Regions from separate parts of the Sinomonas halotolerans genome, predicted to be linked through region 2. Evidence: predicted binding sites of a transcription regulator. Region 2 holds the regulator's gene; the other holds the start of a gene.

Region 1 (7,561 bases), on a different contig from region 2:
TTCTCGGGGCGGATGTTGATCTCCATCCGGTGCAGGCCCAAATCCGCGAAGCAGTAGTCGGTCGCAAGCGCCACCGCGGTGGGGGCGATCCCGCGGCCGGCGTGCCCGCGGTCCACCCAGTAGCCGAGCGTCGCCATGAGCGCGGACCCCCACACGATCGAGGAGACGGTGAGCTGGCCGACCATGGGTGCCCTGCGGCGTCGTGGGTCGTCGAGGGTGATGACGAACGGGAGCGCGGAGCCCTCGCGGGCCTGGTGCGAGAGGGAGCGGACCATCTGCCCGAACGTGGGCAGGCCTCCACCCGGCTGCGGGTTGGAGGCCTCCCACGGTTCGAGCCAGTCGCGGTTGCGGGCGCGCAGCGCCATCCATTCAGACCGGTCGCGGTAGCGCAGGGGGCGCAGAGCGAGGTCGCCGGCCCGCAGCGTCACCGGCCAGAGGCCCGAGCCCCCCATTGGTGGGGTCAGCGCTCAGTGACGGGGGCCTCGGCCCCGTCCGCCACGAAGTCCTTGAGCCACGTGCGCAGGTCGCTGCCGAAGTCGTCGCGGCCGCAGGCCAGGGTCACGACGGCCTTGAGGTACGAGAGCTTGTCCCCCGTGTCGTAGCGGCGGCCCCGGAAGACGACGCCGTACACGCCACCGCCTTCGCCCTCGCGGCGCGCGAGGGTCTGGAGCGCGTCGGTCAGCTGGATCTCGCCGCCGCGGCCCGGCGCAGTCTCCCGCAGCACCTCGAACACGGCGGGGTGCAGGACATAGCGGCCGATGATGGCGAGGTTCGAGGGAGCGTCCGCGGGGTCCGGCTTCTCGACGAGGCCGTTGATCTGGACGTAGTCCTCGCCCGCCACGGCCGTGACGTCTGCGCAGCCGTAGGAGGAGATCGTCTCCTGCGGGACCTCCATGAGGGCCACGACCGAGCCGCCGGTCTCCTTCTGGACCCGGATCATCTCCCCGAGGAGCGGGTCCCGCTCGTCGATGAGGTCGTCGCCGAGGAGCACGGCGAACGGCTCGTTGCCGACATGGCGCTCGGCACACAGGACGGCGTGGCCGAGGCCCTTCGGGTCGCCCTGGCGGACGTAGTGGATGTCGCCCAGGTTGTTCGACTCCTGGATCGCGGCGAGCTTCTTCGCATCGCCCTTCTCCTCGAGGGTCGCCTCGAGCGAGGGGACCCGGTCGAAGTGGTCCTCGAGGGCGCGCTTGTTGCGGCCCGTGATCATGAGGATGTCGTCGATGCCCACGGAGACCGCTTCCTCGACCACGTACTGGATCGCGGGCTTGTCCACGACCGGAAGCATTTCCTTGGGCATCGCCTTCGTCATCGGCAGGAACCGGGTGCCCAGTCCGGCGACGGGGATGACGGCTTTTCTGACTGCAGAAGTGGTAGACACGCCAGCCACTCTATATGACACGCCGTGGAGCGGCCGGGCTGGGGCTGGCTAGAGTCGACGCGTGGAAACTGCTGAGCTGAAGTCTGCCCTCCGTGCCCGGATCTGGGCTGGCCGCCGTGCGCGCAGCGCCGCCGACGTCGCCCAGGCGGGCACGCCGATCGCTGTGCACGGCCGGCTCTGGGCCCACGGCCACGTTCCCGAGGGCGGAACGCTCACGGCCTATCTCGGCGTCGGCGCCGAGCCCCCGACCACAGCCCTCCTGGCCGGCCTTCACGAGGACGGCTACCGGGTGCTGCTCCCCGTCTGCCTCCCCGGCCGCGGCCTCGGCTGGGTCCGCTGGCACCCGCGGATCGCCTTCGAGCGCAGCCGCTTCGCGCCCGTCCAGGAGCCCGTGGGGCCCGTGCTGGACACGGACGGACTCGTCGCGGGCGATGCCGCGGAAGGGCGCGCGCCCCTCGCCGCGATCCTGCTGCCCGCGACGGCGCTGGACGCCGAGGGCCGTCGGCTGGGGCAGGGCGGCGGCTACTACGACCGCTTCCTCGCGCGCCTCGACGCCGCCGGCACGCAGGTGCCCACCGCCGCGGTGGTGTTCGACGACGAGCTCCTCCCCGCAGGCGGCGTCCCCGACGAGCCTCTGGACCGGCGGGTGGGAGCCGCGATCACTCCGGCGGGCCTCGTCGACCTCCGGGCGCGCTCCCGCTGACCGGCGGCCTGGGGAATGGAGCCCGGGGCACGGCTGTTAGAATTGGCACTCGGAGGCCAACACTGCCAATTCCCGGAGGCGGCGTGCCGCACGCTGCGCGGACTCACGCGGCGCTCCCGCGCGAGCGCTGGGGACGGCGGCGAGGCCTCCTCTGCCCGGCCAAGCAAGGAGTTCCCGTGCCCACCTACGCCTACGCCTGCAAGGACTGCACGCACGCGTTCGAGATCGTCCAGTCCTTCAGCGACGATTCCCTGACCGTCTGCCCCGAGTGCTCCGGAGCCCTGCGCAAGAAGTTCAACAGCGTGGGCGTCGTGTTCAAGGGCGGCGGCTTCTACCGCACGGACTCCCGCAGCGGAGGGAGCAGCGTCCCCTCCGCCTCGGGTTCGTCTGCGCCGGCCTCGTCGTCGGGCTCCTCGTCCTCGGAGAAGTCCGCTCCGGCGCCCGCGGCGGCCGCAGCCTCGAACTGATCCGGCGACGCGCCTCGTGGCGCGGGCACGTGGTCCCCTCGGCTGCGCTGCCACTCCGCTCCGCTGCGGCGGTCTTGCCCTCCACAGGTGAAGGCGTGGGCGTGTCGTCCACATAGCAGCCGACGCGCCCACGCAGCGTACCGCGGACGCCTAGCGTCGGGAGCATGGACCGCTTCTCCCGCACCCGGCCCGCCCGCGGCACGTCTCCGTGGCCTGCACGTCCACGGTCCCCCCTACGGCGATTCCTCGAGCGCCGTCGGCGGACACTCGCTGCCGCCCTCGCGTGCACGGCAGTCGGGGCCGCGGTCTACCAGCTCACCCCGCCGTCGGCTGCCATGGTCCCTGTCGCAGTGGCCGCACGTGACCTCCCGGCCGGCGCCGCTCTGGGAGCCGGGGACGTCCGGCTTGCACGCCTTCCCGCGGATGCCGTGCCGGATCACGCCTCAGCGGACACCAGCGCGCTCGTGGGCCAACGGCTTTCCGGCGCCGTGCGCCGCGGCGAGGCCCTCACAGACGCCGCGATCGTCGGCGCGGGTCTGCTCACCGGCGCTCCCCCCGGCACGGCTGCCGTTCCTGTCCGGGTGGCAGACCCGGCGTCGCTCGAGCTGCTCACTCCCGGCCAGCTTGTGGACCTGGTCCTCACCCCGGATACCGGCGGACCGTCTGGCGGGGGCGTTGCGCTGGCCTCCGGTGTGCCCGTCCTCTGGACTCCTCAGGCGGGAGGGGCTGGCACCGCTGGCCCCTGGCTGGGAACACCGGAGGCCGAGGGGCTCCTCGTCGTCGCGGCGTCCTCGGACCAGGCACTGCGCCTCGCGGGGGCCTCAGCCCGCGGCAAGGTCTTCGTCATGCTCGTCGGCGCCGGCGCCCGGACTGTCAGTCCCCGCACTGTCAGCCCCAGTGCGGCGGCCGCTGCTCCCTGAGCCACCGCTCATGCGCGTCCTCGCCGTTCCGCCAGCTGCCGGAATCCTCGCCCTGACCGCCAGGCACAGCGGTCTCAGGACCGTCTGCGTCCTCGGGGCCGGTTCCCGGCACGCTCACCCGCCGGGAGCCACGGGCACCCCGCGGGCTTGCTGCGCCGTCCCCGGTGCTGCCCTGTGCGCCGTCGTCCGACCCGTCCGTTCCCTCGTCCGTTCCGTCCATTCGCCCGTCCGTTCCGTCCTGGGAGTCCTCACGGATGCCCTCGCCGGGCGCGTCGGCCGCGCCCTGCCCAAACTGGCCGCTGCCCGCCTGCTGCTCGGCGCGCGGGCCGTGCTCCCCGCTGCCGTCCTCTTGGCCATCGGCGCCCTCGTGCCAGCTGCCGTCCAGGCCGTACTCCACGCTGCCGTCCTCTTGGCCATCGGCGCCCTCGTGCCAGCTGCCGTCCAGGCTGCCCTCCTCCGGGCCGTACCCGTCCTGGCTGCCGGGCTGGGACGCGCCGGGGCCCTCGGCCTGCAAGAAGCCCTCCGCGCCAGCGCGTGCGCCCACCGTGGCGGGACCGAGGAGGAAGCCCGCCGGGCCGCCCTCGTCGGAGGGCAGTTCGAGGCCGAGCTCGTCCGCGATCATCTCGGCACAACCGCTCGGATCGGTGAAGACCTCGATGGTCCACAGCGTCACATGCCGCCAGCCGAGCCGCTCGAACATCTGCGGCCGCTGCCGGGTGCGCTCACGGACGCTGAGGCACCGGTAGCGTTCCGTGCCGTCCGACTCGATGGCGACCGGAACGCTCGTCTCGTGCTCGTCACGGCCCATGGTGAGCAGGGGATCGATTGCTGCAGCAAGGTCGACCGTGCCGTCATAGTGGTGCCACACCCGTGCACCGCGCGAGGAGAGCCTGTCCCCGAGATCGGTCACGAGCGGATCGGCTCCGAGCGCCTCCGCGCTCTCCGCTGCGCGTGTGGCGCGGGTGCCCAGCTCCGTGCTGCCTCCGAGTTCGCGGTCGAGGAGCTCGTAGAAGTCATGGGCGCCCTCGCTCAGGCGCGCCGGGTCCAGCTCGCTGGGCTGGAAGCAGCTCAGCACGTGCATCGTGGACCTCGCCCGGGTCATGGCGAGCGCGAATCGGCGGCGCCCTCCGGGCTCGCTGAGCGGGCCGAAGTGGTGCATCGCCCGCCCGTGCGGGGTCCGGCCGAAGCCGAGGGAGAAGATCACGTGGTCCCGCACGAGTCCCCCGGCCCGGTCCAGATGGACAACCCGGAAAGGCTCCTCGCCCCCCTTGAAGAAGCCGGCGAGGTCCGGATGATTCGCCATCTGGAGGCGGATCGCCTCGCCCACCCTGGCTGCATGATGGGAGCTCGCAGTGATGACTGCGAGCGACGTGCCGGGTCTGGTGCGGGCGTGCTCGAACACGAGGTCCACGGCCCGATTCACCTCGGCGGCCACCGACTCGACCCCGCCGTCGTCGCCGCTGGGAAGACCCGTGCCGTCCGCAAGGTACTCGAGGACGAACGGCCGGTCCAGCCCCGTGACGGACATGCCATCAGGCAGCCGTCGGAGGCCGCCGCCATAGAAGCGCCGGCTGAGCTGGTGGCCGAGGTCCTCGTCCACGCCCCTGTAGAGGGTAGTCAGCGAGAGGGTCGGAAGCACGCGGGCGAGTCCCGCCATCGCGCTCTCGACCGGGCCAGTCGGCCTGTCCCTCACAGGCGGCGCGACCGCCACCGAGAAGGGCCGCGGGTTGGCCACCTGCGTGTCGCCGAACGCAACGACCTGAGTGGAACGGCCGATGGCGGGGAGGGCAGCGCGCAGCGGCATCGAATCAGCGTCGAGCACCAGGACCGCATCGAAGCGGTGGTCCTTCGGCACAGCGGCGGAGAGGGCGTACGGACTGCAGGTCCAGACCGGCACGAGTGTGCGCACGAGCCGCGGCGCCTGGACCTCGAGGGCAGCGAGGCTGACGCGGCCATCCTTGAGCAGGCCCCGGAGCGCATCTGCCTCCCGCTGGTGGCGGGCAATGCCCTCAGCCCATTCGCGGGCGAGCTTCCAGCGCAGCCGGGCGCTTCCGCTGCGGATGTGGGCCTGGTCGGCACGACGGAACTCGGACTCGGCCTGCCGCAGCTGCTCGCCGTCAGACATCGCGAGGTAGTCGTCGCCGCTGATCATCGCCTCGAGGACCGACTGCCACCAAGCCAGTTCGAGCTCGGCCTCGACCACCCCCGCCGGGACCTCGCGCCTGGCCAGATCGTCGAGGAGCTCGCCGAGACCACGCTCACGCAGCTGGTCGGCGAGGAGTGTGCGCTCCGGCAGCGTCCTGAGGGACCCGGTGTCCTCCGCGAGGCGCTTGAGGCGTGTCACGAGCTGGCGCACGGGCTCCGTGAGGAGCGCTCCACCCGCCTCCGTGCGGGCGAGGATCGAACCGAGGCGCGCAAGGCCCTTCTCGACCGAATGATAGGCGCTCCGCAGCTCGGCCAGACCCGACGGTACCGAGGGGTGGCGTGCAGAGGTGGCGTACTCGGACCAGCGTGCCCGCTGCTCCTGGACGAGGATGAGGGAGCTGTGCAGGTCCGCGAGGTGAACCCCGGGACGGACGTACTCCTTCGCCACACGGCGCAGCCGCGACCTCTGCATCGTGGTCACCTCAATGCCCCGCTCGCGCCGCCACGCGGACGAGGCGGTCGCGGCGATGAGGTCGGTCACGGGGCGGTCGAAGATGTCCGGCGTGAACTTGTCCAGGCTCTCGCGGACCGCCACGAGGAGCTCGACCTGCTCGCCCCAGCCGCCGACAGTCTCCTCGAGGCGGATCTCGGCATGCTCGGTCACCGCTTCCATGCGCTCCCTGAGCGCCGGGATCTCCGCCACGAGCTGGACGGCGAGCTCTCGCGCGTCCTCCGTCTCGCGCCGGGTCAGCAGGCGGGCGCCCTGCCAAGGGCTGCTGGCGGTCTCGCGGCTGAAGCTGCCCAGTTCCGCGGCCCTGTGGAGTCGCTCCGCGAGCTCGGCGCGGCTGCGGATGCTGTCCAGCACGCTCCGCTTGAGCCGCACGGTGGTGGAAGGTGCCGGGTGCAGGGAGGTGAGCCGGGCGAGGGACTGCATCGCCTCATAGGGCGAGCAGCCCCAGCGCTCGCGCACATTGTGCAACGAGGCGACGTGGTCCGTGAGCTGGTGGCGGCGCTCCCGCAGCACGCGGTACACGCCTTCGAGCCGAGGCTCCTCGGCCTTCTCGTTGCGCACGATCGCGCGGACCAGCTGCTGGCGCAGCTGCCCGGCGCCCACCGTGCCGCCGAGCTCGAGGACGAGGGAGCCGAGCCCCAGCGACCCGCAGACGCGGTGCAGTTCGGCGAGGCTCGCGCGGCGCTCGGCGACGACGAGCACGGACTTGCCGGACTCGACCAGCGTGGCGAGGGCGTTCACTGCTGTCTGCGTCTGGCCCGTTCCCGGCGGCGCCTCGACCACGAGGGATTCCCCCGCGCGCACCGCATCGACCACGAGCTGCTGGTCCTCATCGGCGTCGAGGACGAGGAACTCGTCGGCAGGATCGCGTTCGTCGACCGGCGGGAAACGCAGCGCGTCGATGGGCGCCGGCGCCGGGTACACGGCGCTGTCCGCCGCAGCGAGCGCCGTGATGACAGGATGCCCCGCCGCGATCGAGGGGTCGTCGAGCGATTCCTCGAGGTCGGCGAAGGTGGAGACGAGCAGCCGCGGCTCGACGTCGGCGCCCGGGATCCCCGCGATGAGCGCCCGGACGCGCTCGAGGACGGGCTGCGGGTCCAAACGAGCCGTGCTGTATGCCATGCGCTCGATCGCGGCGGCCTCGACCGTGAGCCCGTGGACCGACCGGAGATGGCGCACGAGGGCGGGGTTGATGCGGGCCTGCTCGGTGAGCTTGAGCTCGAAGTCGTCCTGCTCAGGACGCACCGTGAGCGCGACGGCGGCGAGGAGGACAGGGGCGCTGACGCGACGCGGGCGGCCGCCCACAGCAGAGGTCCAGGTCGCGAGGCCGGCGGCGAGGTGGCCTGCCTCCACACCACGCTCGTTGGCGAGCTCGTAGGACTTGGCGCGGAGACTTCGGGCGGCACGGGCGGCCACCGTGTAGTCCTGCCGGTC
Region 2 (7,561 bases):
GGACCGCGTGGAGCTGCGCTACTGGATTCCGCTCGCGGAGATCGTGTTCGACTTCTTCGACCAGCTCAAGTCCAAGACGCGCGGCTACGCCTCGCTGGACTGGAAGGCCGACGGCGAGCAGGCCGCCGACCTCGTCAAGGTGGACATCCTCCTCCAGGGCGAGCAGGTGGACGCGTTCAGCGCCATCACGCACCGGGACAAGGCGTACGCCTACGGGACCATGATGACCGCCAAGCTGCGTGAGCTCATCCCGCGCCAGCAGTTCGAGGTGCCGATCCAGGCCGCGATCGGCTCGCGCATCATCGCCCGCGAGAACATCCGTGCCATCCGCAAGGACGTCCTGGCCAAGTGCTACGGCGGCGACATCACGCGCAAGCGCAAGCTGCTCGAGAAGCAGAAGGAAGGCAAGAAGCGCATGAAGATGGTGGGCCGCGTGGAGGTCCCGCAGGAGGCCTTCATCGCCGCGCTCACGACCGACGAGTCCGGCAAGGACAAGGCGAAGAAGTAGCGTGCGCGTCCCTCCGGCAGCCGGCAGGGTGGTGGCCTAGTGCCCAGCGCCCTGCCGCTCGGCGATCCTGCCCCGGCCGACGGCGTGCTCCCGGCCCAGGCGGCCGACGGCGCCTCGGAACGGAGCTTCTCCCTGTACGCGCACATTCCGTTCTGCGCCGTGCGGTGCGGGTACTGCGACTTCAACACCTACACGGCGACCGAGCTCGGCGGCGGCGCCTCCCAGGCGGCGTATGCTTCGACCGCGGTGGAGGAGGTTCGGTTCGCCGCGGCTGCGCTCGAGGCCTCCGGGGTGGCGAGGCGGCCCCTGTCCACGGTGTTCTTCGGCGGTGGGACGCCCACGCTCCTGCCTGCGGCGGACCTCGCCTCGATCCTGGACGCGGCTGTGGACGCATGGGGCCTCGCGCCGGGGGCGGAGGTCACCACGGAGGCGAACCCGGACTCCGTCACCCCAGAGTCCCTCCACGTGCTCGCAGAGGCCGGTTTCACGCGCGTCTCCTTCGGCATGCAGTCCGCCGTGCCGCACGTCCTGGCGGTCCTCGACCGGACGCATACCCCGAGCCGCGTCCCGGATGCCGTCCGGTGGGCGCGCGAAGCGGGCCTCGACGTCAGCCTGGACCTCATCTACGGCACGCCTGGCGAGAGCATGGAGGACTGGAGGGCCTCTCTGGAGGCGGCCCTCGCCTGTGGGCCTGACCACGTGAGCGCCTACGCGCTCATCGTCGAGGAGGGCACGCGCCTCGCCGCGCAGATCCGCCGCGGCGAGGTCCCCCCGGTCGACGACGACGACCACGCCGAGAAGTACGAGCTCGCCGATGCGGTCCTCGCCGAGGCGGGCTTCTCGTGGTACGAGGTGAGCAACTGGGCCCGCCGCACCGAGGACGGCGGCGGCGGGGGAGCGCGGTATGCGTGCCGCCACAACCTCGCATACTGGCACGGCGGGGACTGGTGGGGGATCGGCCCCGGCGCGCACTCCCACGTGGGCGGCGTGCGCTGGTGGAACGTCAAGCACCCCACGGCCTACGCGGGCAGGCTCGCCGCGGGCGCCTCGCCGGCTGCGGGACGTGAGACGCTCGACGCCGACACGCGCCGGATCGAGCGCGTCCTCCTCGGGATCCGGCTCGCCGAGGGGCTTCCCGTGGCCGAGCTCGAGCCCCAGGGGCGCGCTGCTGTCGCGGGGCTCATCGCGGACGGCCTCGTCGAGGGGAAGCACGCTTTGGCCGGGCGGCTCGTGCTCACGCTTCGCGGACGGCTCCTCGCGGACGCCGTGGTGCGCCGCGTGCTCCCATAGCGCTGGCGCCGCTCTGCGACCTCGGGTGGGCCGGCTACTGGATGAGCCGGAGGTTGTACTGGTACCGGTACGGCTGGCCGCGGTTCACCTGGACGCCTGCGATCACGGAGAAGACCGTGAGGGCGAGCCAGATGACGGTCGCGAAGACGGCGAAGACGTTGCCGACCACCGGAATGAGGGCGAGGACGTTGAACACGATCGCCGCGGCCGTGGGCGGCAGCGTGAAGTTGAGGGCCTCTTTGGACTCCTGGGCCGTGAAGGGCCCCCGGTCCTTGAACACGAGGTAGATCAGGAGCGAGGGCACGCAGCCGAGGATGCCCCCGAAGTGCGCGAGGGTCGCCCACTGCCGGTCCTCTGAGGAAGTGAGCGGCAGCGCCCGCGCCGGGATTCCGTGGTATTCGCTCTCGCCGTTGCGGGGGTCCTGCGGGTACTCGGCCACTGGGTTCCTTGCCTGTGTGTCGGTGCTTCATGCTCGGATGGGCCGCGGGTGGCGGCCCGAGAGCACTCCAAGGATAGCGGAGGCGCGGCCGTCAGGCCGTGAGGAAGTCGATGACCTCCTCGACACGCCCGAGCAGCGCGGGCTCGAGGTCCGCGTACGTGCGCACCCTTCCGAGGAGCCTCTGCCACGCGAGGCCCAGGTCCTCGGCGGTCTCGTGCGGCCAGCCGAACGCCGCGACGACGCCGGTCTTCCAGTCGGTGCCCCGCGGTACCGAGGGCCAGGCGGGGATGCCGAGGACGGAGGGCCTGATGGCCTGCCAGACGTCCACGTAGGGATGCCCCACGATCAGGACATTGCCCGCGGCGCCGGGCGCGGCCATGGCTGCCGCGGCGATGCGGGACTCCTTGGACCCCTCGACGAGGTGGTCCACGAGGACGCCGAGCTTCCGGTCCGGGCCCGGGCCGAAGTCGGCGATGGCGGCGGCGAGGTCGTCTACGCCGTGGAGGGGCTCGACGACGATGCCCTCCACGCGCAGGTCGTCACCCCACACCTTCTCCACGAGTTCGGCGTCGTGCTTCCCCTCGACCCACACGCGGCTGGCCTTGGCCACCTGGGCCCGCTGGCCCTCGACGCGCACGGAGCCGGAGGCGGTGCGGGCCGGTGCGGCGGGCGCGGAGGGCAGTGCGGGCGGGCCCACGCGCACGGGCCGGCCGTCCACGAGGAACCCGAAGCCGAGTTGGAACGAGCGCGTGCGGCCCCGGCGGTCCTCGAGGCTCATGACGTGCATCCCGCCGGACTTCTCGATCCGGGTCACGGCGCCCACCCAGCCGGACTCGGCGTCCTCGAGGACGAGGCCGATCTCTGCCGGCACGGTGGGGAGCTCGCGCTTGGCCGGGGCGGAGAGGCTCACGGGCCCCCACGTGTCGAAGGGTGAATGCTCCACGTGCTCGGCCTCTCTTCGTGTCCGTCAGCCCGGCCGGCGCCGGGCCCTCCCATGCTAGGCGAGTGCCCGGCGTCGGCCGTGCAGGCGGCGTGCACCGGCTGTTGTGCAGCCGCCAGCGCGCCGGGGGCGGGCATAATAGACTTGGCACTTGGTCCCAGGGAGTGCTAACGCTGGAGGGGTGAAGGAATGAACGAGCCGCGCAAGCTCGAGGTGCTGCGGGCAATCGTCGAGGACTACGTGCACTTCCGCGAGCCCGTCGGCTCGAAGGCGCTCGTGGACCGGCACCGTCTGGGCGTCTCGAGCGCGACGATCCGCAACGACATGGCCGCGCTCGAGGACGAGGGGCTCATCGCGGCCCCGCACACGAGCGCCGGCCGCGTGCCGACCGACAAGGGGTACCGCGTCTTCGTGGACCACCTCGCCGACGTCCGCCCGCTCTCCGCCGCCGAGAAGCGCGCGATCCACACCCTCCTCGACGGCGCCGACGACCTCGACGACGTCCTCGAGCGCACCGTGAGGCTCCTCTCGCAGCTCACCAACCAGGTGGCCGTGGTGCAGTATCCACAGCTCGGGCGGGCCCGGGTGCGGCACATCGAGGCCGTGTCCCTCGCGCCCCGCCAGGTGCTGCTCGTGCTCATCGCCGACTCCGGGAGTGTGGAGCAGCGCGTGCACGCAGTGCCCGAGGACGTGGACCGGGACCGGCTCGCCGTCCTGAGGGACAGGCTGCTCTCGGCCGCGGCGGGCACGCCCGTGGCACTGCTGGACGAGACGCTCGCCGCCGTGGTGGGCCTCCTCCCACCCGGCGAGCAGCCGCTGGGGGCCGAGCTCGCGCGAGGCCTCGTGCTCCTGGCCGCGTCGAGCCGCGAAGAGCGCATGGTCATGGCCGGGACCGCGTACCTGGCCCGGTCCACGGGCGACTTCCTCCAGAGCATCTCGCCGGTCCTCGAGGCCCTCGAGGAGCAGGTCGTGCTCCTGCGCCTCCTGTCGGAGATGGCCGGTGACCCGCGCGGCGTGGCCGTGCGGATCGGCCGCGAGAACTCCTACGACGGCCTGGCCGAGACCTCCGTCGTCGCCACGGGCTACGGGCTCGGGGACGGGCCGAAGATCGGCGTCCTCGGGCCGACCCGCATGGACTACCCGGCCACGATGGCCGCTGTGCGCGCCGTAGCCCGCTACCTGTCCAAGATCCTCGCTGGAAGCTGAGAGAAAGAAGACTGTGAGCAGCCACTACGAAACCCTGGGCGTTCCGTCTGACGCGAGCGCTGAGGAGATCAAGAAGGCCTACCGGAAGCTGGCCCGCAAGCTCCACCCCGACGTGAACCCGGGGGAGGAGGCCGCGGAGCAGTTCAAGGCGGTCACGCACGCCTTCGAGGTCCTCTCCGACCCGCAGAAGCGGCGCGTCTACGACATGACCGGCAACGAGAACGGCACGGACAACGGGTTCGGCGGATCCTACAACGGCGCCGGCTTCGCGTTCCAGGACATCTTCGAGACGTTCTTCGGCGGTGCCGGCGGCCAGGCCGGGCCCGCCTCCCGCGTGCGCCGGGGCCAGGACGCGCTCATCGCCGTGCGGATCGAGCTCAAGGACGCCGTCTTCGGCGTCAACAAGAAGCTCGAGGTCGACACCGCGGTGACGTGCGAGCGCTGCGAGGGCTCGTGCTGCGAGCCCGGCACGGAGCCGGTGCGCTGTACCGTGTGCGGCGGCAGCGGCCACGTCCAGCGGGCCGTCCGCTCGATCCTCGGCCAGGTCATGACGACGGCCGCCTGCCCCTCGTGCCAGGGGTTCGGCACCGAGATCCCGAGCCCGTGCCACGAGTGCAGCGGCGAGGGCCGCGTGCGCAGCCGGCGCACGCTCACGGTGAAGATCCCGGCGGGCGTCTCCACGGGCACCCGGATCCAGCTCTCCGGCCAGGGCGAGGCGGGCACCGCCGGTGGCCCGCCGGGGGACCTCTACGTCGAGATCCGCGTGGCGCCGCACGCGATGTTCACCCGCGAGGGCGACCATCTGCACGCGACCCTCAGCGTGCCCATGACTGCCGCCGCGCTCGGTTCCGAGATGACGCTCGAGACGTTCGACGGCGAGCAGGGCATCACCCTGCGGCCGGGGACCCAGTCCGGGGACGTCGTGACGCTCCCGGGCCTGGGCGCGGCGCGGCTGCGCGGCGGCGGACGCGGCGACCTGCTCGTGACGGTCAAGGTCGAGACGCCCACCCGTCTGGACCCCGAGCAGGAGGAGCTGCTCCGACAGTTCGCAAAGCTCCGCGGCGAGCACGTGGGCGAGGGCAAGCTCGTGGGCAGCGGCGGCGTCTTCGCGAAGCTTCGCGACAAGCTGGGCAATCTCTGACATGTCCCGGCCGCTCTTCTACGTCCCCGCAGGCACGCTCGACGGCGCGGCGCCGGGGGAGCGCGTGACAGTTGCCGGATCCGAGGGACGTCACGCCGCGACGGTGCGCCGCCTCGGGCCAGGCGAGGGCGTAGACCTCGCCGACGGCGCGGGCGTGCGGGCCGCGGGGCAGGTCGAGCAGGCCGAGGGGTCGGAGCTCGTGGTCGTCCTCGAGAGCGTGGTCCGCGAGCCCCGCCAGCCCTTCCGCCTCGTCCTCGTCCAGGCCCTCGCGAAGGGGGACCGGGACGAACTCGCCGCGGAGACGGCCACGGAGCTCGGAGTCGACGCCGTGGTGCCGTGGCAGGCGGAGCGCTCGATCGTGCGGTGGAAGGCCGAGAAGGCCGAGAAGTCGCTCGCGAAATGGCGCGCGGTGGTCTTCGCCGCGGCGAAGCAGTCGCGCCGGGCGACTGTCCCGGCGGTGGAGGCTGCGCTCGACAGCGCTGGCCTCGCACGCCGGATCTCCTCGGCGCGCCTCGCCGTCGTGCTCCACGAGGAGGCCGTCGAGCCGCTCTCACGCGTCCTGGACAGCCTCATCGCACACCGCCACGGGGGAGACGGGGGCGAGGCCCGGGGCCGGGAGGATGAGGTGCTCTTCGTCGTCGGGCCCGAAGGGGGGATCAGCCCCGCGGAGATCGCACGGTTCACCGAGGCGGGGGCGGTCACGGCGCTCCTGGGGCCCCATGTGCTCAGGTCCTCGACTGCCGGTCCCGCAGCGTTGGCCCTCGCGGGGGACAGGCTGGGCCGCTGGCCGGGACGCACTGCCGAGCCGAGCTGACCCCTTGCTGGCCGGTGCCGGCGAGGGTGGAGCGTGTGCTCAGTCGCCGATCCGGAAGGACTTCGAGTCCCACTCCGTGCCGCCCGAGTCGGCCGGGGCAGAGGCGTCCGCTGACGGGAGGATGCGGACCGCGTAGTCGCCGTCCTCGAGGTTCACGGCGAACCGGAACTCGCCGGCACGGCCCGTCTCGCGGCTGGGCTGGGCGGTGCCCGAGAGGTAGACCGAGGCTGCGCCGGTGTCGTCCTTGCGCAGCACCTGCCATGCAATGGAGGCCTCGGGGCCTGCCACGCGGCCGGTGACCTTGAGCTGGCCCGCGAGCGCCGCGCCCTCCTGCGGATCGATGATCCAGGCCCGGGCCGCCATCGAGACGTCGCGCTGCATGGCCTGCCCGAGCTGGACGCGCTCGAACGCGAGCTGCGAAGTGCGCCCGTCCACGAGGAGCATGACCGAGATCGTCTGGGACGTGTCCACGAGCCCTGCGGTGGCCGCCGCGGCCGTCGCCGTGTACACCAGCTGCTGCACCGCGAGCTGCGCGGTGCGCTCGTCCACATTCGTGCTGAAGGCGTCCTTCGAGACGTCAACCGTGATGATGTTCGTTCCCGAGACCGAGGCGGCGAGCTTCTTGGGCTTCTGCCACGGGGAGAAGTAGTCCGGATCGAGCGGTTTGTCGTCCATCATGATCCGCAGCGCCTTGACCACCGGGTTGTCGTCGCTCTCCGCCTCGCGGAACTCGCGGTAGAGGAAGACGCCGTCACGGGACCGGCCCAGCCAGTAGACGGGGCTCTTGGCGGAGGTCTGCGATGTCTCGAGCGGTGCCGGCGACTGCGTGGCCCCGGCGCCGGCCCCGGTGGCGCCCGCTGCCGCAGTCGGCACGGGCTTCCCGGGCGCGGCGCACGAGGCGACGAGGAGTGCCGCGAGCACCGCAGCTGCGAGGGATGCACCGGCACGGCGGCGTGCCGTCCCGGCGGCTCGCCGCCGCGCGCGTGTGCCCATGGTCACTCCGCAGTGTCCTCTCGTGGAGTCCTGATGCTGTCGTAGGTCGGGGACGGGCCGGCGTCCTCGGGCCGAGCGCCCCGACAGCACGAACCAGCTTTGCACACCCTCGAGGCGCCGGAGGCGCTGTTGCTGCAACCGTTCCCCAAGTGATGCTGGATTGATACGTTGGCCCTCTCGGCGGTCCGGGGAAGTTGCCTGTGCTGGGACTGCACTGCTTCTGGAAGCGC

What was found. The regulator HrcA, encoded in region 2, represses chaperone genes, less so after heat shock. The targets are predictions, from matches to a motif close to TTNGCACTCGNNNNNNNCGAGTGCNAA.
Region 1: ABCQ75_RS12700 (FmdB family zinc ribbon protein) is a predicted target of HrcA. The motif match lies at 2,127-2,153, and genes of this name have one in related genera.

What each region holds. Positions count from the first base shown of each region.
Region 1 is NZ_JBDFRB010000012.1:36,199-43,759, forward strand. Features, by position in the region: gene ABCQ75_RS12685 (GNAT family N-acetyltransferase) at 1-452, opposite strand, end outside; gene galU (UTP--glucose-1-phosphate uridylyltransferase GalU) at 461-1,381, opposite strand; gene ABCQ75_RS12695 (5-formyltetrahydrofolate cyclo-ligase) at 1,443-2,084, shown strand; gene ABCQ75_RS12700 (FmdB family zinc ribbon protein) at 2,261-2,551, shown strand; gene ABCQ75_RS12705 (SAF domain-containing protein) at 2,716-3,471, shown strand; gene ABCQ75_RS12710 (DUF4011 domain-containing protein) at 3,440-7,561, opposite strand, start outside.
Region 2 is NZ_JBDFRB010000009.1:15,198-22,758, forward strand. Features, by position in the region: gene lepA (translation elongation factor 4) at 1-508, shown strand, start outside; gene hemW (radical SAM family heme chaperone HemW) at 548-1,798, shown strand; gene ABCQ75_RS10995 (DUF4870 domain-containing protein) at 1,833-2,237, opposite strand; gene ABCQ75_RS11000 (DUF3097 family protein) at 2,329-3,180, opposite strand; gene hrcA (heat-inducible transcriptional repressor HrcA) at 3,367-4,383, shown strand; gene dnaJ (molecular chaperone DnaJ) at 4,397-5,524, shown strand; gene ABCQ75_RS11015 (16S rRNA (uracil(1498)-N(3))-methyltransferase) at 5,526-6,338, shown strand; gene ABCQ75_RS11020 (GerMN domain-containing protein) at 6,378-7,331, opposite strand.